3 regions of the Staphylococcus sp. AS1337 genome follow, and region 1 is predicted to be linked to each of the others. Evidence: riboswitches for the same ligand, from Rfam matches in the RefSeq annotation. Region 1 holds a riboswitch; each other region holds the start of a gene.

Region 1 (8,031 bases):
GCAATTTGAAGAATAATAGACTAACCATAAATAATTGTAAATAGTAAAACCTATCTTTTAAGAAATTCGTTAATGTCGTTAATATATAAATAATGATAATAAACATTAAGATTAGCAATGTTATCCACTCAATTACATATTGCGTTTGAGAAATCTCCCAATTGCCAGAAACGAACAATGAATTTCTATTGTTAAATTCAATTAAAGTGAAAAATAATAGTACTGCGCCACAAAATAATTCTACATATGCTGATTTTACCCATTTTGGTATTTTCATCCAATTAGGAATATCATCCTCTTGAATGTCTATTTTATCTTTCCACTTTGTAATGAATTTATCTTTTTTATCTCTTGCTTTTTGAATATCTACACTTCTGCGTGTTTTTCTAGTAAATTCTGTTGTTTTATCTTGTAAGTTTTTCCAAGTTTCTTTCGTTTGATTCGTTACTGTGCCTTTACTTGTTCTTGATAATTCCGGTTCTTCTTCTCCAAGTTCTTGCTTAGTTAATGGAAGGGATCTTCTTAAAAATAAGAAGTTCCAAATTGACATTTGACCTAGTAACCACATAATTATGAAAAATGTGTTCACACTTAAAATATCAATCGGTATAATTTCATCACTATCAATTCTCCCATATAGCACAATTTGCGTAATCAAATAACTAAAACCATAACTGAAAATAATCCAAAGATAATGGTATTTTCTATGATCTGTATTTAACTCGTCCTTATAAACGATGTAACCAATGTGAATTGCAAATGGTATTACGAAAATAATAGCAAAGAAGCTATAAACTTGAGTCATTAATATTAACGTGATAATAAAGAACAATATACCAATAACTAAAAAGAATATTGAAATGTCATAGTCGTATCTTGTTGTTCTAAATAGAGTAAAACCAAGCAAAACAACACCAATACCAAATAAAATGATTATAATGGCACTAAATACTGGGAAATTACCTATATAATTGCTTATCACTCTAATTATTTCACCAAAAAATGCGTTTATAAAATCCCATACATTATGAATATGTAAGTCAATTTTACCCTTGTTATTTAATTTATCAATTAAAGGTAAATTGATTAAAATGATGAGACCTGTGAAAAGCGAAACGATGCCTATAATATAACTATATAATATCTCAGCGTGTTTCTTCAAAAAAGACATACCATTCACCTCAAAAGTTATTATATATTAACATTTAGTTCTTGTCTTTAACAATTTAATAAATAAGTCCATAGTATGATATAAATCGATGTATAGTCAACTTTCCACTTATATCATTCAATTAAACAATAAATTGATTATAACTAAGACTAAAATCTAAATCACTAGTTTTGTTTGATTTTTTTAAGTTGTGGTATATATATTTTATAGAAGTCATATACTTTAAAAGGAGTGTTTAATCTATGAGTAAAGAAGAATTAAACAAAAAAGCCGCAGAACAAGCAAAAGAAGCAGAAGATAAATTAAAAGATAAGAAAGAAACTGCTGAAGATAGTACAGAAGAAACTAAAAAGAATGTCCAAGATTCATTAGACTAAATTTTTCAATAATATAGGTTTCACATGCTTTAAAATATAAATGTAAATCCGACAAGTGAGGCTGGGTCATAATAAATGTCCCAGCCTCACCTTTATTGTAATTTTTCAATGCAATTGCATTAGATATGTATTATATGTGTGAAGACAATATCTTCAGATGTAAATACCATATGTATTGGGATGTAATGCGATTAAGATGGATAGTGGATATAAATAAAATAGCTCACCTCCTTTTTATATGAACAATTTTTAATTTGATTAAAGCGAAATAATTATTAACTTATATAGAAGTAAAGTACATATGTTATATATTAAATTTAATAGGCAGTCTTGACATTATTCCTTAAAAGTCATACATTATAGTTAAATTTAAATTAATCATTCGCACTAGGGGTGTTTTGTGACTGAGATGAGGTATACCCTCAAACCCTTTGAACCTGATCTAGATGAAACTAGCGTAGGAAAGTGTACTAATCACCTATTTTCCAGGTATTTGTATGCCTATATTTTAACGCGCAACTTTCTAGAAGGTTGTGCGTTTTTATATTAGGAGGATTTTTTATGTCAAAAGGATTAAAGCTTTCAGAAATTCTAGTGACTGTGCTAATTGCTGTTGTTTTTGCAATTATTTACAACATTTGGAATTTTGTGTATAAAGCGTTACAAGTTACAGGGTTACATTTTGAAGAATTAACATATGGTGCTTGGTTCATGGCTGCTATCGTCGCATACCTTATTATCCCTAAAGCTGGCATTGCAATATTAGCCGAATTTGCTGCTGGTGCCGGAGAAACTATTGTCATGGGTCGTTTTGATATTGCAACTATGGTCTATGCCTTATTACAAGGTTTAGCATGTGAAATTATATTTGCTATTTTCAGGTATAAATCTCGTTCAGCAATGGTCGCAATGCTCGCTGGTCTCTTAGCCTCTATTTCAACATTGCCTTTAGACTTTGCTTATGGTTATTTAGGTGAAGTTGTAGGTTGGAATCTAGCGTTATATATCGGATTCAGACTTATAAGCGGCATCGTCGTTGCCGGCCTAATTTCCTACTATATAGTAAAAGCATTGGATCAAACGGGAGTAACCAAATTGTTCAGACCTGCCACAGAAAGTGACTATGATAATTTATAAGGAGCAATTACGTTGATAGCTACAAAAAATTTACGATTAAAATATCCAAACGGTAAGAAAAAGATATTTGATCATTTAACACTCCAAATCAAAGAAAACGAAAAAGTATTATTACTAGGACCATCAGGTTCTGGCAAAAGCACTTTATTAAATGTATTAAGTGGTATTGTACCAAATCTTATTGATTTACCTATTAAATATGATGAATTAATTATCGATGATTCCAGTAGTGTTATATTTCAAGATCCAGATAGTCAATTTTGTATGCCTAAAGTTGACGAAGAATTAGCATTTGTTTTAGAAAACCAACAAATCCCTCGTCACGAAATGGATAAACGTATAGATAATGCATTAAAAGCCGTAGATTTAAAAGTTGATAAAAACCAATACATTAATCAGCTAAGTGGCGGTATGAAACAGAAATTAGCAATTGCCGAAACGATATTACAACAGTCGAAAACCTTGTTTTTAGATGAACCTACTGCAATGTTGGATGTTGAATCGACTGCAGAACTATGGGGGGAAATTAAAGCTCTTTGGCAAGATAAAACAGTAATCATTGTCGAACATAAAGTGGATCATATATGGCAACATATGGATCGTGTCATCTTATTAAATTATGAGGGTGACATTATCGCTGACAACACGCCCGATGAAATTTTGAATGAACATGAAGATTTGTTAACAGAGTATGGCGTTTGGCACCCTAATGCATGGCAATATGCTCCATCAACTATGCATTTCAATAGCAGTAGCTCAAAGTTAAACCTTGAATTTGGTAATGTAACCATAAAACGTGGTAAACATAATCTTATTAATATACCTCAATTAAGTGTAGGGACTGGAGAATGGATTACAATTACAGGCACAAATGGCTCTGGAAAAACATCATTACTCGAATCAATGATGCAATTAATTAAATATGAAGGACGTATGTTAGTGAATAATCGTTCTTTCAATAAAATTAAAGTAGCTGCTAAATATATGTATTTAGTTTATCAAAATCCAGAGTTACAATTCATAACTTCTTCCGTTTATGATGAAGTTCATATTCAATATAAAAATAAATTTAATTCTAAACAAGAAGCTGTTGCTCAGACTGAATCAATGTTGGATACACTTAATTTGCTATCCGTAAAATCTCAACATCCTTATGAACTTTCAATAGGTCAAAAGAGACGCTTAAGTGTTGCAATTGCACTAAGTTCATCATCTGAATTCATATTACTTGATGAACCTACATTTGGTCTCGATAGCCATAATACATTTAATTTAATAAAATTATTTCAACAACGTGTAGCTAGTGGTCAGACTATTATTATGGTGACACATGACTCAGAAATCATATCTCGTTACCCAACTCGAAGACTCCATTTATCACATCACGTCATAGAAGAAATGGTTGGTGATGATTATGTTTGATCTTTGGAAGAAACATTATACTTTTGTAGATGATGTAAATATAATTACTAAGTTAGCAATCGCTGTTATTTTATTTTTCTTTGTTATACTTGTTCATCAGTTTGATTTCATGCTCTACATTACATGTTTAATGCTTTTATTTTTATTAGCTTTTAATGGTTTGCAATTAAAAATCACCTTAACTTTTGTTATTTTAACGATGATATTCAGTGTCATATCTGCGTTGTTTATGATTTTTTATGGCGATGGTACGCACACACTATTCCAATTTGGTTTTATCCATATTACTTCAGAGAGTTTATATCGTGGCTTACATTTAGCCATGCGTACAACTACCATTTCATTTTTTGGAATTTTAATTGCTTTCACTTCTCAGATTGTTTTAGTTTTTTACAGTTTAATGCAACACTTAAAAGTAAAACCTAAAGTGGCTTATGCATTTATGGCAGCAATTCGTATGGTTCCATTGATGTTCATTTCATTAATACAACTTAGAAAATCATTAAAAATGCGTTATCAGTTAATTAACGCACAAAATTATCGTGGTTTAAAAAAATTAAAACATTTATTAATACCTTTATTAAGCCAAAACATTCGTAAAGCACATCAGCTTTCTGTAGCAATGGAAAAAAATGGATTTAAAGATGGTCCAAGAACGTATTATTATTATGCACCTTTCTCGTATAAAGATTTTCTATTAATTTTAGTAATAGTTATCATTTTATTGAGTGCTTATTTATTAGCTCAATATATTCCTATTACCGGCATTGAAGATATACGTGTAACAAATATTTATTAAAAAGATTAACCAACTTTTTAAGTAGACATATTATCCAAAAAGAAAAGCGATTGGACAAAACTTAAACCACTTTGTCCAATCGCTTTTTAACTTTATGATAAACTTTCAACTATTTTATCGCTTTATTACTAATATCTTTACGATAGAAAAGCCCATCGCTTTCTACTTTATCGACCGCTTTATATGCATTAAATTTAGCTTCAGCAATATCTTCACCTTCGCCTAATGCTAATATGACACGACCGCCCGAAGTAACATACACATCATTTTCTTTCTTCAAACCACTGATAAAGTAATCGCCATTTAAATTAAAACCTGTTACTTGATGTCCTTTTTCATATTGTCCTGGGTAACCTTTTGAAGCTAACATAACGCCTACAACCGCATTATCTTTCCATTCGAAATTGATAGGCGCTTTTGCTTCTAAATCAATTATATGTTGCATCAAGTCACTTTCCATACGTGTGAGTAGCACTTGTGCTTCAGGGTCACCAAAACGAGCATTAAATTCTATTACTTTTGGACCGTCTGCTGTAATAATCGCTCCTATATAAAGTACACCAAAGAATGAGTACCCTTCTTTGACCATAGCTTGGGCAATTGGCTGAGCAATTTCGTCGTTAGTACGTTTCAAGATTGATTCATCAATATGAGGTACTGGACAATAAGCACCCATACCGCCTGTATTTGGTCCTTTGTCATTATCATATGCACGTTTATGATCTTGCGCAATACAATCAAATGGCACTGCATAGTCACCATTAACCATAGTCATAAGTGAAAATTCTTCGCCTTCAAGGAATTGTTCAAATACAACAACACCATCTTCCTCAGGATATAAAGTTTCTACACCTGCTTGTGCTTCTTCATAATTATTTGCAATAATAACACCTTTACCAGCAGCCAATCCATCTTTCTTTAATACAACAGGATATTCACAAGATGCAATATATTGTAAGGCACTCTGTTTATTAGTAATTTCTTTGTATTCTGCCGTTGGTATTTTATATTTTTCCATTAATTGCTTTGCAAATAGTTTTGAACCTTCTATTTGCGCAGCAGCTTGATTTGGACCAAACACTTTAACATCTGCTGCTTGTAATTTATCTGTTAAACCTTCTGTAAGTGGTTGTTCTGGCCCAATAATTGCCCACGCTATTTCATGTTGTCGTGCAAATGCTACTATTTTTTCATGATCAGTTTCAGCTATTTCCGTATGGATTATTGCTACGTCTGACATTGCATCATTACCTGGAATAGCATGTATTTCATTAACGATTGGTGATTGATTTAACTTATGTGCTAAAATATGTTCTCTACCACCTGCACCAATTACAAGTACTTTCATATAATATATGGCCTCCATTATTAATGTTTAAAGTGTCTAACGCCCGTAGTTACCATAGCAATACCATGTTTGTTTGCCATATCAATAGATGCTTGATCCTTAATTGAACCACCTGGTTGAATAATCGCTTTGATTCCTGACTTGGCAGCTAGCTCGACAGTATCATCCATTGGGAAGAACCCGTCGGAAACCATTACTACATCGTCATTAATTTCAATTGCACGATCAATAGCGATTTGTGCTGAACCAACACGATTCATTTGTCCCGCACCAATGCCCACAGTTTGTTTGGCATTACTTAATATGATTGCATTACTTTTAACTGAAGCAACTACTTTCCATCCTAGTAACATCGCATCCCATTGTGCTTCTGTAGGTCCAACATCAGTTACAACATTCATTGCTTCACGTTTCAAAGCTACATTGTCTTTATCTTGTACTAAGTAACCACCTGAAACTGATACAACTTCTTGTTCACTATTATCAATAGTCATATCAATTTCTAATAATCTAATATTTTTCTTTTGACTTAAAACATCTAAAGCTTCTTGCGTAAATTTTGGTGCAATAATAACTTCTAAGAAAATACCGTGTAATGTTTCAGCTAATGATTTTTCAACTGTTCTATTTAAAGCAACAATACCACCAAAGATAGATTGGCTATCAGCTTCAAAGGCATGTTGATAAGCTTCATCTATTGAATCAGCAACACCAACGCCACAAGGATTCATATGTTTCACAGCAACTGCTGCTGGTTGTTCAAACTGTTTAACAAGTGACAAGGCAGCATCAGCATCTTTAATGTTATTATAACTTAATTGTTTACCGTGTAATTGTTTAGCTCCAGCTAGTGTATGTGATGCATCCGAAGTGCGTACAAAATATGCAGACTGCTGTGGGTTTTCACCATAGCGTAAACTTTCTTTGTTTTCTTTGAAATAATCGACAATCGCTGCATCATATTCATTTGTATGTTCAAATACTTTAATCATTAATGATTTACGATAAGCTTCATCTAATTGGCCTTCTTTTAATCTATTTATGATTTCATTATAATCAGCAGGATGAACTACCGTTGTCACGTGTTTAAAGTTTTTAGCTGCTGCACGCAACATTGTAGGGCCGCCAATATCAATATTTTCAATTGCGTCACCTTCTGTTACATCTGGGTTAGCAACCGTTTCTTTAAACGGGTAAAGATTCACGACGACCATATCTATTAAATCAATATGTTGTTCTTTTAATTGTTCTAAATGTTCAGGTTTATCACGATCTGCTAAAATACCACCATGCACAGATGGATGTAATGTCTTAACTCTGCCATCCATAATTTCTTCAAATTGCGTTAAGTCAGAAATAGATTTTACAGGTACACCCGCTTCAGCAATTGCACGCATCGTTCCACCTGTTGAATATAATTCATAACCATTTTCTATTAGTGATTGCGCAAACGCTACAATCCCTGTTTTATTAGACACACTTAAAATTGCTTTCTTCATTATTACTTGCACCTCTTATTGAATGATTTTTGAAATGACTGCTGGGTATAATTCATGTTCTAATGCTTTTATTCTCTCTTCTAAATCAGCTTTAGTATCGTCCGGGTATATATCACATGTTTTTTGTTCGATAATTTCTCCTGTATCCATCCCACTATCGACATAATGTACCGTTGTACCCGTTATGTCATCCCCACTTGCTAACGCTTGTCCCACCGCATCTTTACCTTTGTACTTAGGTAATAAGGATGGGTGAATATTTAAAATCCTTTTATCAT
Region 2 (8,031 bases), on a different contig from region 1:
TGTTATAACCTTTTATTTCTTTAAATATTTAAAGTTTAAAAATCATTCAATATTTTTGGCTGCATTGCTCTATGCGGCTTCTACAACAGTTATATATTTTAATTTTACGTGGTCTTACTACGGCGATTTACTAATTTTTCTCCCCTTGTCATTATTAGGTATTGAACATTTTTATAGAGAAAAGAAATTAGGACTTTTTATTTTTGCAATTGCATTAACACTTTTTTCAAATTTTTATTTTAGTTATTATGAAGCGATTGTGATATTAGCTTATGTAATATATCGTTTTATATTTCCACATCCGAGAGATGTAGTTTCTCGAAAACAGCAGTTGTGGATGATACCTATTGCAGTTATATTGAGCACGTTAATTGGTATTTGGGGGTTCTATACGGGTGTATCTTCATTTCTTAATAACGATAGAGTGAGTAATCCACATTTTAGTATAAATATATTTACTGACTTTGCCCGTCAGAAAAACTTTTTTAGCAATGGATTTTACATTACGGTATCAATTATTACTATCATCGCTTTATTATCTTTCAAACTTTACAAACATTATTACTATAGGTTTTTTGCAATCGCAACATGGATTATGTTAGTAGGTTCGTTAACACCTTATTTCGATAGTATGTTTAATGGTTTTTCAACGCCAGAGCGTAGATGGGTTTATATTTTTGCATTAACAACATCGGGATTGATTGCTTTATTTATTCAGCATCTTTCTGAGTTAAATCTAAAATCTTATACCATATCTTGTTTACCAGTTTTAATAATTATGGGTATTATGTCATTTGTAGTAACTGATCAAAAAATCTCGTGGATGTCCGTATGTTTAATACTTATGATTTTCATAGCATTTACATTGTTAAAAAAACATTTATTGCAACAACGATGGGTTATATTTACCATCCTATGCTTATTTATTGTGCAACAAGCATTTATATTATCTAACAATCATTTTAATAATGTTAAAAACTACGAATCAACAGTTTCAGCTATGCATGATGCTAAATATAAAAGTCCTGAATTAGCAAAAAAAATAAATAAAATCAATCAGCAACATGATGATGACCCATTAAATAGAATTGATTATATGTCACAATACAGTTTGAATTCACCGATGATTTATCATTTCAATGGCACTGCTTTGTATTCAAGTATATTCGATGGTGATATCTTAAAATACTACGATAAAACTTTACAAATCAACATGCACACTGATAAAAATAGTACATATCGTTTATTATCTAATCGTGCTAATTTGATGGCTTTATGGAATGTACAAGATCGTATACGTCGTCCAAATGATTTAAATATTCCATACGGATTTAAACACGAAAGTACTGTTAAGCATTCTAAAGAAGAGTCATTTTTACATTCTACTAATCAAGTAGCTTACCCAAGTGCACACATCACGGATAAAGTTTTTGCTTCCAAAGACCTTAAATCACCATTAGATAGAGAACAAGCCATGTTACAAGGTGTTGTATTGAATGATAGTAGCACTTCATCCAATCAAACATTCAAAGCTAATAAAAATTTGATAACAGAAGCGACATCAACATTTAACCATGCTCACAGAAACAAAGATAATCATTTAGTCGTTTCTAAAGATAATGGGGGCATAAGTTATCATTTACCTAAATCTATTACTGACAAATACGAAGATATGTATGTTGAGATGGATGTAGAGTTACTCTCACCTGATAAAGCACATGATGTTCGTGTTAACGAATACAGCCAACAACGAAATAAATTGACCTATAAATATAGACGCTTTGTTACACCAGTAACCATGCGCGTTAAAGCAAATAAAGATTTAAACATTCAATTATCTAAAGGTGATTATCGATTTAATATCAAAGGAATCTATGGTGAAGATTATCAAACATTACGTAACGCAACAAAATCTTTAAACCCTGTCAAAGTTTCTCAACAACGTACAGGTTATACAGTAACTAAGCACAAAGAAGATAAAGGATACATTGTACTTCCTATGGCCTATCGTAATGGTATGAAAGCCTATTCGGGCAAACAAGAGTTATCTGTCAAACAAGGTAACGGTATTATGACGGTGATTCCCACTGAGAAAGGTCAAGAAACAATCACCTTAAAATATACACCACCACACACCCTACTATTAGTCACGCTGTCTGTTTTCGGTGTAATTTCTAGTATTGTCTTTTTATGGTGGTTAAGAAATAAATCTAAAAATAGTACACGCAGGTAGAAAATATCATTAAATGTGCCAATACAATATAAATTCTTTATTTTGTATTGGCGGCCCGATATTAAAACAATACTCATTTAGTTAGCTATGTCTACTATGTAGTAACTATAAAGGGGAATTAAGGTTTTTTACAGATTATGTAGATCTAAATGGACGTTTAGAGGTTGAAGTCTCTATTTAAGTTCTATTAATCTTTGTAGAGATCTCTCAATTTTATATACTTCACATTGGATAATGAAGTTCGTCCAATATCTTTATTTTTTCTTTGTCAATAAATAAAAAAGCGGTCCTCATAAAGAGGACCGCTTTTTTATGCTTATTATGCTGATTAACGAATTTCTTTAATTCTAGCAGCTTTACCACGTAATTCACGTAGGTAGTATAATTTAGCACGACGAACTTTACCACGACGTGGAACTTCAATTTTTTCTATTTTTGGTGTGTGTAATGGGAATGTACGTTCCACACCTACACCTGAAGAAATCTTACGTACAGTGAAAGTTTCTGAAATACCTCCACCACGGCGCTTGATTACTACACCTTCGAATACTTGGATACGTTCACGTGTACCTTCAATAATACGTACGTGCACTTTTAAAGTGTCACCCGGACGGAATGAAGGTAAGTCAGTGCGTAATTGCGATTGAGTTACTGCTTCGATTAATTTGTGATTACTCATTATTTTTCTCTCCTTCAACCTATGTTCTTGCCTCGACAAAATATAGCAGCGGATCATAGTGATTTTTCGTGTGTCGCACACTTAAAATATGTTAGCACATAGTTAGTCTTTTTTCAAATGCTTTTTGTATCTTTCTATAATCTCTTTGTCTTCTTGAGACATAGTATCGTAATTTAAAAGATCTGGTCGCTTTGTCCAAGTTCTAAAAATTTTCTGCTCATGACGCCACTTTTCAATATTTGCATGATTACCTGACAACAATACATCTGGCACACCCATCCCTTTATATTCACGCGGTCTTGTATATTGAGGGAATTCTAGCAAACCATCTTGAAATGAATCATCTTCATGTGATTGTTGATTACCTAACACACCAGGCAGTAGCCTAACAATTGCATCAGTCATTACCATTGCTGGTAGCTCTCCCCCAGTTAATACATAATCCCCCATGGAAATCTCATCCGTTACTAAATTTTCACGGATTCTTTCATCATAACCTTCATAATGACCACAAATAAAAACTATATGCTCTGCTTGACTAAGTTCATTAGCAATGTCTTGATTAAAAGGACGTCCTTGAGGACACATTAGTATCACTCTCGTGTCAGCCGTCTTGTCGATACTATCCATTGCATTAAATATAGGTTCAGGCTTTAATACCATACCTTGCCCACCACCAAAAGGATAATCATCTACTTGATTATGTTTATTTTCTGCAAAATGTCTAAAATCTACAGTATTGACTTGTAACACATCTTTTTCTTGAGCACGCTTAAGAATAGAATGATTTAACACGCCATTAAACATGTCTGGAAATAGAGTTAAATAATCAATCTTCATTAATCTAACAATCCTTCCATTGGTGAGATTTGAATGCGTCTACCTTCGACATCAATTTCTTTAACTACGTCTGCAATATAAGGTATTAAATATTCTTTGTCTCCTTTAACGACCCAAACATCATTGGCGCCTGTTTCAAAAATTTCTATCACACGACCAATTGGAGTATCTTCTTCATCGAAGACCGTACAACCAATAATATCTGAATAATAATATTCATGTTCACCTAATTCAATTTCTTCATGATCACGTTCTTGAACTAACGTTTCACCTTTTAAATACTCAATATCGTTTATATTATTGATTCCTTCAAATGTCAACATATGAAGTCCTTTATGCATTCTATATGATGAAATTGTAAATGTTAATGATTCTTTGTCTTTACGTTCTATCTCAACAATTTCACCTGGTTGAAAACGTATATCGGTAAAATCTGAATTGGATTTTACCTTGATTTCTCCTTTTATCCCATGTGTATTTACAATCTTCCCTACTTCAACTTTCATATATGTTCCTCCATAATAATTTGACTATTTCATTTATCTTTGATTATGTATATTCGTTATTTTATTAGCTTATTATAACACGTAAGTTCGATCACTGTGACTCATTACATTTAAAAAATAAAGGTTCTATGATATATCGCCGTTTTTCATTATTGTTGAATTTTATTTGATATTTCTCAATAAAAAAAAGAGCACCTCTTGAGGTACTCTTACAAATATACAGAATGTATATTAGATTAAAAATTATTTTTGCTCATCAAATTTTTTCAAGATACCTTCTCTTGATAAAATGTTATGAACTGTATCAGTTGGTTTCGCACCATCTTTTAACCATTTAAGTGCTAATTCTTCGTCGATTTTAACTTCTGGTGCATTTACATTGTTAGGGTTGTAAGTACCGATTTGTTCGATATTACGACCGTCACGTGGTGCACGAGCATCAGCTGCTACGATACGATAGAATGGATTTCTTTTTGAACCTAAACGTGTTAAACGTAATTTAACTGCCATTTATATTCGCTCCTTTAATTTTCATAGTTTTTATTTTCTACAAGAAATAATGATAACAGTAATATCCAACTTTGTAAAGAGTTTCTTCTTTACCAATTTCAACATTCTGCAAATTTCTTTTCTTCATCTCAAAATGATATTGTATAAAATCTTAAATTATCCTAAACTTGACATTAACCACTAAAAAATATACATTGAAATTAAATTAAATAACCAAATGCACTAGGGGTGTTTCTAACTGAGATGAGTCTGACTCAAACCCTTTGAACCTGATCTAGTTTGAACTAGCGGAGGAAAGTGTGAAGTCTAGCATATTTCAAAAGCTTTTTGAAGCACTTTTTATACATATATTGCTATTTCTAATACACAACTTTCTTTCGGAAGGGTTGTGTATTTTTTTATTGAAAATTAAGGGGTGTATATAATGAAAAAAAACGTAATAGTAACTGGCAGTAGCCGTGGATTAGGCGCAGTCATAGTAAAAACACTAGCTCAGCATGGTCATAACGTTGTCATAAACTATCATAATAGTGAACATACTGCACAAAAGCTTGTTGATGAAATTGGAACTCGACAAGCAATCGCTATACAAGCAGATGTGACAAAACGAAATGAAATTGACAGGTTAGTTGATGAAGCTACACAATATTTTGGTCAGATAGATGTTGTAATTAATAATGCACTAGTTGGATTTAAATTTGATCCTGTTCAACAAAAAGCATTTGTAGATCTTTCATGGGATGATTACCAGCAACAAATTGATGGTACATTAAAAGCAGCTTTCAATGTATGTCAAAGCGTTATACCTCAATTCATTCAAAGAAAAAAAGGTAAAATTATCTCAATAGGCACAAATTTATTTCAAAACCCTGTTGTCCCTTATCATGAATATACAACAGCTAAAGCGGGATTAATTGGATTTTCACGTAATTTGGCTGCCGAATTAGGTCAATATGGTATCACATCAAACGTAGTATCTGGTGGTTTGTTAAAAACAACCGATGCAAGTGCAACTACATCAACTGAGGTCTTTGATTTAATTGCTCAAACAACACCTATTAAAAATGTTACCGCACCACAAGATGTAGCTAATATGGTTGCATATCTCGTATCGGATCAATCTGATGGCATTACAGGTCAGAACTTTACAGTCGACGGCGGCTTAACAATGAATTAATAAGGAGGACTAATTTATTCTATGACACAATCACAACATCTAAACATCGGTGTACTCATCTATGGATGTGGTCACCATCAAGCTGCATGGCGCATGCCTCATTCAAGCATTGAACGTATTGGTGATATTACATATTATCAGTCGTTAGCAAAAATTGCAGAACAAGGCTTATTTGATGCTATATTTTTTGCTGACAACCAATCATTTCCAGCTAATTCTAAAAGTGATATGCCTGCATTTTGGTTCGATCCCCTAGTTAATTTAACAGCTATATCACAAGTTACTCAGCATGTTGGACTAGTCGCTACTATATCTAGTACATTTTCTAACCCTTTTACAGCCGCTAGACAATTATTAAGTGTTGACCACATTAGTCAAGGTCGCGCTGGTTGGAATTTAGTAACTTCAATGACAGATTTGGAAGCTAAGAACCATGGTATGGACCACTTGCCCGAACACGAAGAACGCTATAAAAAAGCAGATGAATTTGCTCAAGTGATGAATCAATTACTTGAATCTTGGAGTGTTGATGATTTTTTACATAATAAAGAAGACAATAGTTTAATTAATAATTCTGCAATCAATCCTATCAATCATAAAGGTTCACATTTCAGTGTTCAGGGGCCATTGACAACACCAAGTAGCCCTCAAGGAAAACCTGTTGCAATGCAAGCCGGAGCATCGGATCCTGGTATCGAATTGGCAACTAAATACGCAGATGCAGTCTATGCTGTGGCTTGGAATTTTGATCAAGCAAACAATTTTAAAAAGAAATTAAATCAAAAATTAATGCAACAAGGAAAGTCCGAAAATAGCTTAAAAGTATTCCCTGGTTTAGTAACATATGTTGGACAATCATATGAAGAAGCTTATGCAAAAAAACAACAACTCGATGAATCTTTAGAAGTTGATACAGCTTTAAATCAATTAGAGTTTTTTATTCGTCAAGATTGTCATAATTGGGATTTAGATGAACTTGTACCATCGTTACCACCCGTAGAATCTTTTAATGGGCCTAAAGGACGTTATCAAACTGTATTAGAAATTATCAAAGATAAAAATCCAACATTACGAGAATTATTAGGTTATTTAAGTGCAGGTGGCGGACATTTAACACTTATTGGGACACCAAAGGATATTGTGGATGAAATGGAACGTTGGTTGAATGAGGGTGTTGCGGATGGTTTTAATTTAATGCCTCCAGTATTCCCAAATAGTTTACAAGATTTTGTCGATGATATCGTACCTGAATTACAAAAACGTGGTTTATACCGAACTGAATATGAAGGCAAAACATTCAGGGAAAATATCGGTATTCATTAATAATTATTTATCAGTGTCTTCTCCTCAAAACAAACGTTTGTTATAAGCAAAATCGCCGTAATACATTTTGTTTTATACTATCGATAAAGCCTCCGATTTTGTTGGTAGTTTTTTGTGCACGCTTTCCGTGGGCACTGCCTTAGCTTATAGTCTTCGGCTAGTGCTCTTCCCGCAAGAGTTAGCGCAATTCACTGCCAAAATTATACTTAAAAGATTATAGTATATAAAAATTAAACAGTGATTCTGTTATTGTATTGAATAAATCAATTGATAATAGAATCAACTTTGGTCTGAAAGATCACTCCTATCTTGAAAAATAACTATACGAATATAAATAGACAAACCTTAGGTGATAGTTGAACTGACCCCAAATAAAGGGAATAAAATAAAAACACTTTCGTTGAATTCATTTAAAATGAATCATACGGAGGTGTTTTTTCTATGAAAATAATGTCTTATTCATATAGAAACAAAATATAAAATTATTGAAATGAAAGAAGATGGATATACTGTAAAAGAAATTATGGAAGCATTAAATATCAAAAACAGAACACAGGTAAAAACTTGGTGGCGATGGTATAAAAATGATGAAACTTATAGATTTTATCAACAAAGAGGCAAGCAATATGCTTATGGCAAAGGAGTGGAAGAATTATCAGAAGTAGAACAATTAAAGTTAAATAATAAGAAAAAAGATATTGAATTAGATATTTAAAAAAAGTACAAGGAATTGGAAAGGAAGTGGTACCAAAAGTAATTGTAG
Region 3 (8,031 bases), on a different contig from region 1:
ATGGATGATAATCTAAATCATGAAAATGTATGTCCCCTTCTTTATGAGCTGTTGCGATATGTTCTGGTAATAAATGATTTAACGCATATGATTTAGATACTACACCGGCTGTTAAATCTCTCATCGTCGAAAATGTAGCGCTATCCTTATTGGCATTTTCATTTATCACTGTAGGATCTTTAGTTATTAAATTCTTTAAATCTTGTTCGAGTTTATTCATTTTACCCCTCTTTTCTATATGTTGTGTTTTATTTAAATTTATAACACAATATATAGTGTTTCAATGTATAAATAAGCAGTTCACAAATTTGTAAAATCTTTTCAAAGTATTTGTGAACTTTAATTACATTTTCAAAACATCTATATTAACAATCTAAAAATATAAAAAACACTGACTACACAATAGTTAATCATCCTATTGTCTAATCAGTGTTTTAAATTATTTTATATTCAACTCAAACTCTTTACAATTTCTCTATAAATTTTCTTAGCTTCCTCCTCATTTTCAGTACCATAGACATGCATTCTTCCATCTTTGAACAGTGTGATTTCATGAGCCTCATACGCCAATAGTTTCACAAAGTCATTAGTTTTTTTCACAGTAACTGGTAAATAATCAATATGGTTAAAAATGTCGGCGTTAAAGCGTAACAAGAACATATCTCCGCATTGCTTCTCTATCTTGGTGTCGTATTTATCATTTAATAATTCATACTCATGCTTCACACAAACATTACAATCACTTTGTGTTAAAGCACTAATATCCATTGACTTATATTGCATATTAAAACAATCTATAGTTATAAGTTTTTTTGAAAATGCTTCGCCAGAGACCCATCTCATTAGCTCGGAAATTTGCATACTAGCTACTTGATAAATCACTGGTGGTAGCACACCATTTATTGCACAACTTTCACCAGTACTTGGCATTGTTTCAAGTAGACATTTCAAACATGGTCCTTGATTATCGATACCATAAACAGTACCTTTACTACCAACTGCAGCACCATAAATCCAAGGTATACTTTGCTTATTACAAGATTCATTGATTAAATATCTTATTTTAAAATGGTCCATACCATCTATAACAATATCCGGATGATATGCCGTTAATAGATTTTCTATATTTAAATTTGTTATTTCTCGATCTATTGTTGTTACTTGTACGTTGCTATTGATTTGATTCAACTTATGCTTTAATGCTTCAACTTTAGGTAACATTTGTTCCGCATCCAACTCATCATATAACGCCTGTCTATGTAAATTGGATAATTCAACAATATCCATATCGATTACAGTAAGTGATCCTACCCCCATCCTTACTAACATTTCTGCACTGTGACTACCAAGTGCACCTGCACCCATAATCATGACATGAGTTTTTTGAAGTTGGCTTTGACCTTGCTCACCAAACTGATGATATCTTACCTGTCGATTGTACCGTTCTATCATAAGAATCCAATACCTTTAGTTGGACTCGATGCTTGTGCCGTATACTTCACAGGTATTCTTCCTGCTTCATAACTCAATCTTCCGGCAGTAATCCCTTTATTCATTGCTTCTGCCATTTTCACAGGATCCGCTGCACTTGATATTGCCGTATTAAGTAAAATACCATCAGCACCTAATTCCATCGCATGACAAGCATCTTTAGGGGAACCAATACCCGCATCAACTATGATGGGCACATTTGTGCGTTCTATGATATAGCGTAAATTTAATGGGTTGTTAATACCTCTACCTGTCCCTATAGGTGATGCAAGTGGCATTATCGCGTGTACACCAAGTGATTCTAAGCGCTTAGCTAATACGACATCATTTGAAATATATGGACAGACCGTATAACCTTTTTCCAACAACACTTTACATGCTTCATATGTTTCTAATGGGTCTGGCAATAATGTTTCGTCATCACCAATGACCTCTACTTTAATCATGTCACAGACTCCTGCATGATTTGCTATTTCGGCAATCCTTACAGCTTCACTAGCATTTTTAGCACCTGCAGTATTAGGGAAAGTAACAAATTTTGATAAATCTACTTTGGCCAATGGGTTAGGTAAATTTTTGTCATATAAATTCATTCTTCTGACAGCAAATGTTAATACTTCAGTTTCTGAAGCTTGAATTGATTCTGTCTGTATTTGCTCACTTTCAAATTTACCTGTCCCCAACAACAACCTTGAATTTAATGTGAAATTTCCTATTTTAAACATATTATCCGCCTCCTACAAATTCTAGTAATTCTAATTTATCCTCATCATTGACTAACCTTGTTGCAAATTGTTCACGTTTAATTAGTGTCTCATTATGCTCTACAATAATACGTGTTTCATCCAGTCCTAATGATTGAATTATTTCTTGTATATTAATTGGTTGTTCAAAGTTAAATACATCGCCATTAATCTTACATTTCATTTCTTTCACCTCTCCTAATCTGAAAATCATATAATTGTTTTGGCCTATGGCCATTAATAACCCATTGACTCATCAACTCGCCTATTAAAGGTGATAGTAGAATTCCATTGCGATAATGGCCAGTAATGACAAATAAGTCTTTATCCACTTCATCCATAATAGGCTGTTCATTTTGACAATAAGGTCGTATACCTGACCATTGGTTTATGATTTTTCCATTTTTCAAATCAGGTATATAGCGCAAAGCTTGTGACTTAAGCCATGATTTCCCTGCATTAGACACCCCAACTGAGTAGTCATCAAAGTAACTTGTTGCACCGACTAAATATCTATTCTTTAATTTAGGGACGACATAGCAACCATTTGTCAGGAACATGGTAACGCCCAAATTCAAATCGGGTTGTTCTATCAATAGTACTTCTCCCTTTACACCACTAACCGCTTCACAAGGTAAATATTGCGGTAAAAGTGTGCTTGTCCAAGCACCACCCGTGACAATTAACTTTTCAGTATAATAAGTTCCACTTTGTGTCTCCACACGGTAGCCGCCTTTTTCGGCTTCAATATGGGTTACAGTTGTTTGGTATATTCTATCTATATGTCGATATGATAGCGACTTCAACAACGCTTTGGTATAGCGGTTTGCATTAATTTGATTATCTTCAGCCATATAAATACCATTTGTGTGTTTTGAAGTAATGACCCCGTTGGACATATGCTGAACATCAGTCGGGCTAAGATGTTCTACAGATGTAAAATGTTGTCTCAAGAATTGATATTGTTGTTCGATTTTTTTATTATCATAATGATTCGTAGCCAATTTTATTAATCCACTATTTAAATACTCAATATCCACGCCAACCTCTTCAAACAAACTGTCTCTTAGAGGTTTGAACATCTTTTGAGAAGTTGTTGCCAAACTAAATAAAGCACTGTTTTCGGTAAATTCATTTTGCGCGCCTAACATCCCACCTGCTTTATAAGATGCATGCTTACCTGCTTCGTCTCTATCTATCACAGCTATATTCGCAAAGGACTGACTTAACCCACGTGCTATTGACATGCCCATGACTCCTGAACCAATAATAATGACATCATACATGTTCCTCCCACACTTCCTTCATATTCATGAGTTTTTGTTTCGAGTATTTATTAAAAATAGAAATCCCGGCTATTCCTGAAAATCCATTAGGTAAAGAAGATAAAGTATGTTGATTAATACCTCCAATTGCAATAATCGGAATATCAATTTGTAGCGCTTCTTCAACTTCCGTCTTTGCTCTAGGCTTTTGTTTAGGTTTAGAAGGTGTTTCAAATACGTGTCCGAACAACACAAAATCTAGCCCTAAATATTTAGCGTTAGCAATAGCATCTTTACGATGCGTAGACATACTCACTTGTAAATTAGGATAACGAGTTTGTATTTCCACAATAGAACGGTCACTTTCTCTAAAATGAATTGCCGACAAGTCACATCGTATGATTACGTTGATATCGCTATGAATAATAATCTTATCCTTAGGAAACTCATTTTTTAGTAATTCATGAACCCACTGAATTAGTTCTTCAGTATTCATTGGCACTCTTATTAATAAGTAATCAATAACACCTTCGATTTTACAGTAATGCTTAATATGTGATTTAGACAAATCTTGATATGGTGTAATAGCAATAAACAATATATTCACCCCAAAATAAAAAAACGTTATTTTCCCTGGTGGAAAAATAACGTTATATGATTACTTCTATCATAGAAAACGCCACTTTCCTACGCCAGTGCGAACTGGATCAGGTTCTAGGAATCCCTCAGTTATTACTTCGGTCTCAGCCTTTATCAAAGGCACTTCCAGTGGTTTCTATCTATTAAATTTTCAAATTAAATGTTCATTTCACATGTTTTAACGATTACTTACAATCTAACTTATAATGATTTACTTTTCAAGTATCACTTTGACATTGGTAGCAAATGTTTCTAATGTTAGCTGACATTATTATGCAATTTCCCACTTATAAAGACAACTCTAACAAACGTGCTGTTATAGGTCTGGTCTGACGATAGACTTCTTGATATATTTCAAAATATTCAACATAGCGTTCGTGATGAGCTTTATTTGGAAAAAAGGTTCTATCATAGACAATAAATTGATTAACTATATCTTCTATGTTTTCATACCAACCCAAACCGACAATAGCTAGCATTGCAGCCCCCATGCAAGGCCCTTCCTCATATTTCAATTTACTGACTTTCGCATTAAATATATCAGCTTGTAATTGTAACCAAAAATCATTCTTCGCACCTCCGCCAATCGAGGTAATATGCGTTATGTCCTTCCCTTTTCCACGTAAATATACCAATGTTTCATACAATGAAAAAGTAATACCTTCAATTACTGATCTAGCTATATCTGCATTTGTATGTAAAGTACTTAACCCGATAAAGCTACCTCTAATTTTGGAATCGCCATGTGGTGTACGCTCACCTGAAAGATAAGGTGCAAATAACAATCCTTCACTGCCAATTGTAGATTCACTTGCTAAACTTAAAATTTGATTGAAAGTTAAGTCAGGAAATACATGCTTTTTTAACCAATTCAAACTATCTCCAGCGGCAAGCGTCACACCCATTACATATGATTTATCTTCGACAACATGATTGAAATAGTGCAAATTATGGCGATACATCTTTCCTTCACCTTCTTCACAAGTTAATAACGTACCAGAAGTCCCAATACTGCATAATGTATCGTTGGATTTGATAACGCCAGCACCAAGTGCACCACATGCATTATCACCACCACCAGCAAAAACAGCTACCTCCTCTTTTAATCCTAATGATTTAGCTAGGCTACTTTCTACATATCCAACAAAATCTCCGGATGATACGAGTGAAGGATAAATATCGTGAATACCAAATTGTGAGCCAATTGCCTTCGACCAATTTTTCTGTTTTGGATCCATTAATAGTGTGCTTGAAGCATCTGAATATTCCATATTTATTTTACCGGTAAGCTTAAACCGCACATAATCTTTAGGTAATAAGAATGTTGCTATCTTGTTCCAATTATTAGGCTCATTATCTTTTATCCATAGCAATTTCGTTAGTGTAAAGCCTTCTAATACTGGATTTGATAACACATAATTACCAAATTGTTGTTCAATTGTTGCGCACTGATGTGTTGATCGAGTATCATTCCACAATATTGCATTTCGAATCGGTTTATTATTGCTATCTAATGCCACTAAACTATGCATTTGACCAGATAACGATAAGGCACGAATATAGATATCATTTAACGCGTTGTTACTTAATATTTGTCTAATACATGACTTTGTTGCCTCAAACCATTCATCTGGTTGTTGTTCATTATATCCAGATTGAAGTTGTATAATATCAAGCTCTTCGCTAACCTTAGCTAGAACTTCTCCTTCTTTACTCACGGCTATAACTTTAACTGAACTTGTTCCTACATCTATACCTAACACTGCTTCATTCAATATCATCGATTCCTTTTGTTAGATTTTAAATATTCAACAACTGTATCATATTGAAATAACTTTCAAATTTCCAATAATATGACATTATAATGAAACTGAAGTTAGAATAATATTTTCGACATATAAATGACGATGACTACGGTTATCGCACTCAGTAATGTTGATAAAAAGACTAATTCGGCCGCAAGTTCTGGATGATTATCATATTCCTGGGCAATAACAGAACTATTAACGGATGTAGGCATAGCTGAAGTAATAAATAACGCTTGTGCTATGATACCTTCAAGCCCCATCAGTTTGATAATACCAAGGGCTATTACCGGGCCGACAATCAGCCTCACAAATATAAACACATATGAACTTGACCATTTAAAGCTAAATTTAATATTAGCAATTTGGGCACCTAATAATAATAAGGCAATTGCTATCATTGCATCTGCAATATAGTTTGCCGGTGTCCATATAAACTTAGGTATAGCGACATTACCATAATTCAAAACAATCGCGAATATTAAAGCGTATAAAACAGGCATCTTAAAGTAACCTAATATCGCTTTAAGTTTCCCAATATGCACAGCTTGTATTGAAAATATACCATATGAAAAAGTGAAAATATTTTGTAAGGAAAGCACAATGACTTGAACAGACATCGCCAAAGGATCTCCTTTAAATACTAAATCATTTACCGGGACGCCGTAATTACCAGAATTAAAAAATAATACGCTATTCGTTAATGTTGTTGCTTCCCCTTTATCCTTTGTACCAAAATATGCCAATAACTTACCAATACCATAAAGGATAATTATGTATATGATAAAGAATAATACGATGTACAATAATAGCTTTATTTCAAAATTCGTCTTATAAAATTTTACAAATATGAATCCAGGTACAAATATGTATATGTTTAACTTTGCCAATGTTTTTAAATCTAATGTAAATTTTTTCTGCAGTACATACCCTATTACAATCATAATAAAAATAGGCAACAATACAGTCTCTAAAATAACTAACATTTCGTGCATTTTAATTTTGCCCCCTTTGCCTAATTCCACTTACTTTTTGTACTTATGAAAAAATAAGAAATTTACATAAGTATCCCCCTTGAAAATAAATCACACATTGTTCACGTTAAAGCTAACTGCGTATGAAACTATTCATTGCAAATTCTTTTACGCAATGCAAGAACTGGAGCATACCCACAAGACTGTTAAGTTATGTTTCACGTTAAACAACTTGTCTCGATATTAGGAAATCAAATTTTGCTTATTAATTTATAGTAATAAGCTTACTTTTTCTTTCCTTTTTTCTTATTGGTTTTCTTTTCTTCTAAAATCGACATCACGATAAAGCCGACAAGTAATATTGGTGTAAGAACTGCAACCATTATTAACATTTACTTCACCTCATTATTTGATATTTTGAAAAATAAATTTTAAGTATAGATAATAAATCAAATAGTATCCTTATAATATTAATTTACACCTTTTATACATCTTCCTCAATAAAACAATTTAGTTTATTCAATACTTTATATTTAATAAATCAAAAACAATACAAGCGTATGACTATATAGAAATATTTTTTAATAAGCAATGAACATCTTGATAATCTAAAGGTTATTTATATTACTCCCTCAATGAATTGAGCATGAGTATCCAAAACTTCTATGGTGAATTCAAATCTAAAAACCATAGTAAAATAATAGTATTTCTAAACGAAAATATTTTAAGAGTCATGTTGAATACCCACCTAAAATAAACATTTTATATTATCAAGTAGTTTTTATTTATCTATATTTTAATAATTGACCATAATATAAATTACCTGTAATATTTTCAATATAATATATGCTTTCGTAGCTGAATTTAATTCGAGAATTACATTCCAATATAAAAAGACGGAGGTAACATAGTGAATTACAACCTAGTTATTTATAAACAACATGACAAACTCGACTATCTAAATACGCCTAACTTTGCGAATATATATTTAGTAATAGAAGGTAAAATTTCCTTTCAAAAATTCACCTCTACATATACTTTCCAACAAGGTGAAATTTTTATAGTTTATGACTTCGAAGAAAATTTAATAATTAGTAGACATGCTATAATTTCT

Evidence for each region. Region 1 has a riboswitch for thiamine pyrophosphate ahead of ACSUE0_RS10230 (ECF transporter S component). Riboswitches for the same ligand answer to the same signal wherever they lie in the genome.
Region 2: another riboswitch for thiamine pyrophosphate. It lies ahead of ACSUE0_RS05515 (3-oxoacyl-ACP reductase); the one in region 1 lies ahead of ACSUE0_RS10230 (ECF transporter S component).
Region 3: another riboswitch for thiamine pyrophosphate. It lies ahead of ACSUE0_RS00045 (thiamine phosphate synthase); the one in region 1 lies ahead of ACSUE0_RS10230 (ECF transporter S component).

The regions. Positions count from the first base shown of each region.
Region 1 is NZ_JBOIHZ010000006.1:23,547-31,577, reverse strand. It holds gene auxA (lipoteichoic acid stability factor AuxA) at 1-1,171, opposite strand, end outside; gene graF (glycopeptide resistance-associated protein GraF) at 1,414-1,548, shown strand; TPP riboswitch at 1,928-2,029, shown strand; gene ACSUE0_RS10230 (ECF transporter S component) at 2,110-2,685, shown strand; gene ACSUE0_RS10225 (ABC transporter ATP-binding protein) at 2,698-4,107, shown strand; gene ACSUE0_RS10220 (energy-coupling factor transporter transmembrane component T family protein) at 4,100-4,906, shown strand; gene purD (phosphoribosylamine--glycine ligase) at 5,016-6,254, opposite strand; gene purH (bifunctional phosphoribosylaminoimidazolecarboxamide formyltransferase/IMP cyclohydrolase) at 6,275-7,753, opposite strand; gene purN (phosphoribosylglycinamide formyltransferase) at 7,769-8,031, opposite strand, start outside.
Region 2 is NZ_JBOIHZ010000002.1:587,546-595,576, forward strand. It holds gene ACSUE0_RS05490 (YfhO family protein) at 1-2,233, shown strand, start outside; gene rplS (50S ribosomal protein L19) at 2,562-2,912, opposite strand; gene trmD (tRNA (guanosine(37)-N1)-methyltransferase TrmD) at 3,015-3,752, opposite strand; gene rimM (ribosome maturation factor RimM) at 3,752-4,258, opposite strand; gene rpsP (30S ribosomal protein S16) at 4,502-4,768, opposite strand; TPP riboswitch at 4,983-5,081, shown strand; gene ACSUE0_RS05515 (3-oxoacyl-ACP reductase) at 5,193-5,945, shown strand; gene ACSUE0_RS05520 (LLM class flavin-dependent oxidoreductase) at 5,967-7,268, shown strand; partial or broken gene ACSUE0_RS05525 (helix-turn-helix domain-containing protein) at 7,710-8,031, shown strand, end outside.
Region 3 is NZ_JBOIHZ010000001.1:7,187-15,217, forward strand. It holds gene nrdD (anaerobic ribonucleoside-triphosphate reductase) at 1-238, opposite strand, end outside; gene ACSUE0_RS00025 (ThiF family adenylyltransferase) at 451-1,449, opposite strand; gene ACSUE0_RS00030 (thiazole synthase) at 1,449-2,216, opposite strand; gene thiS (sulfur carrier protein ThiS) at 2,218-2,418, opposite strand; gene ACSUE0_RS00040 (NAD(P)/FAD-dependent oxidoreductase) at 2,408-3,520, opposite strand; gene ACSUE0_RS00045 (thiamine phosphate synthase) at 3,513-4,097, opposite strand; TPP riboswitch at 4,167-4,276, opposite strand; gene xylB (xylulokinase) at 4,426-5,913, opposite strand; gene ACSUE0_RS00055 (AEC family transporter) at 6,015-6,938, opposite strand; gene ACSUE0_RS00060 (helix-turn-helix domain-containing protein) at 7,828-8,031, shown strand, end outside.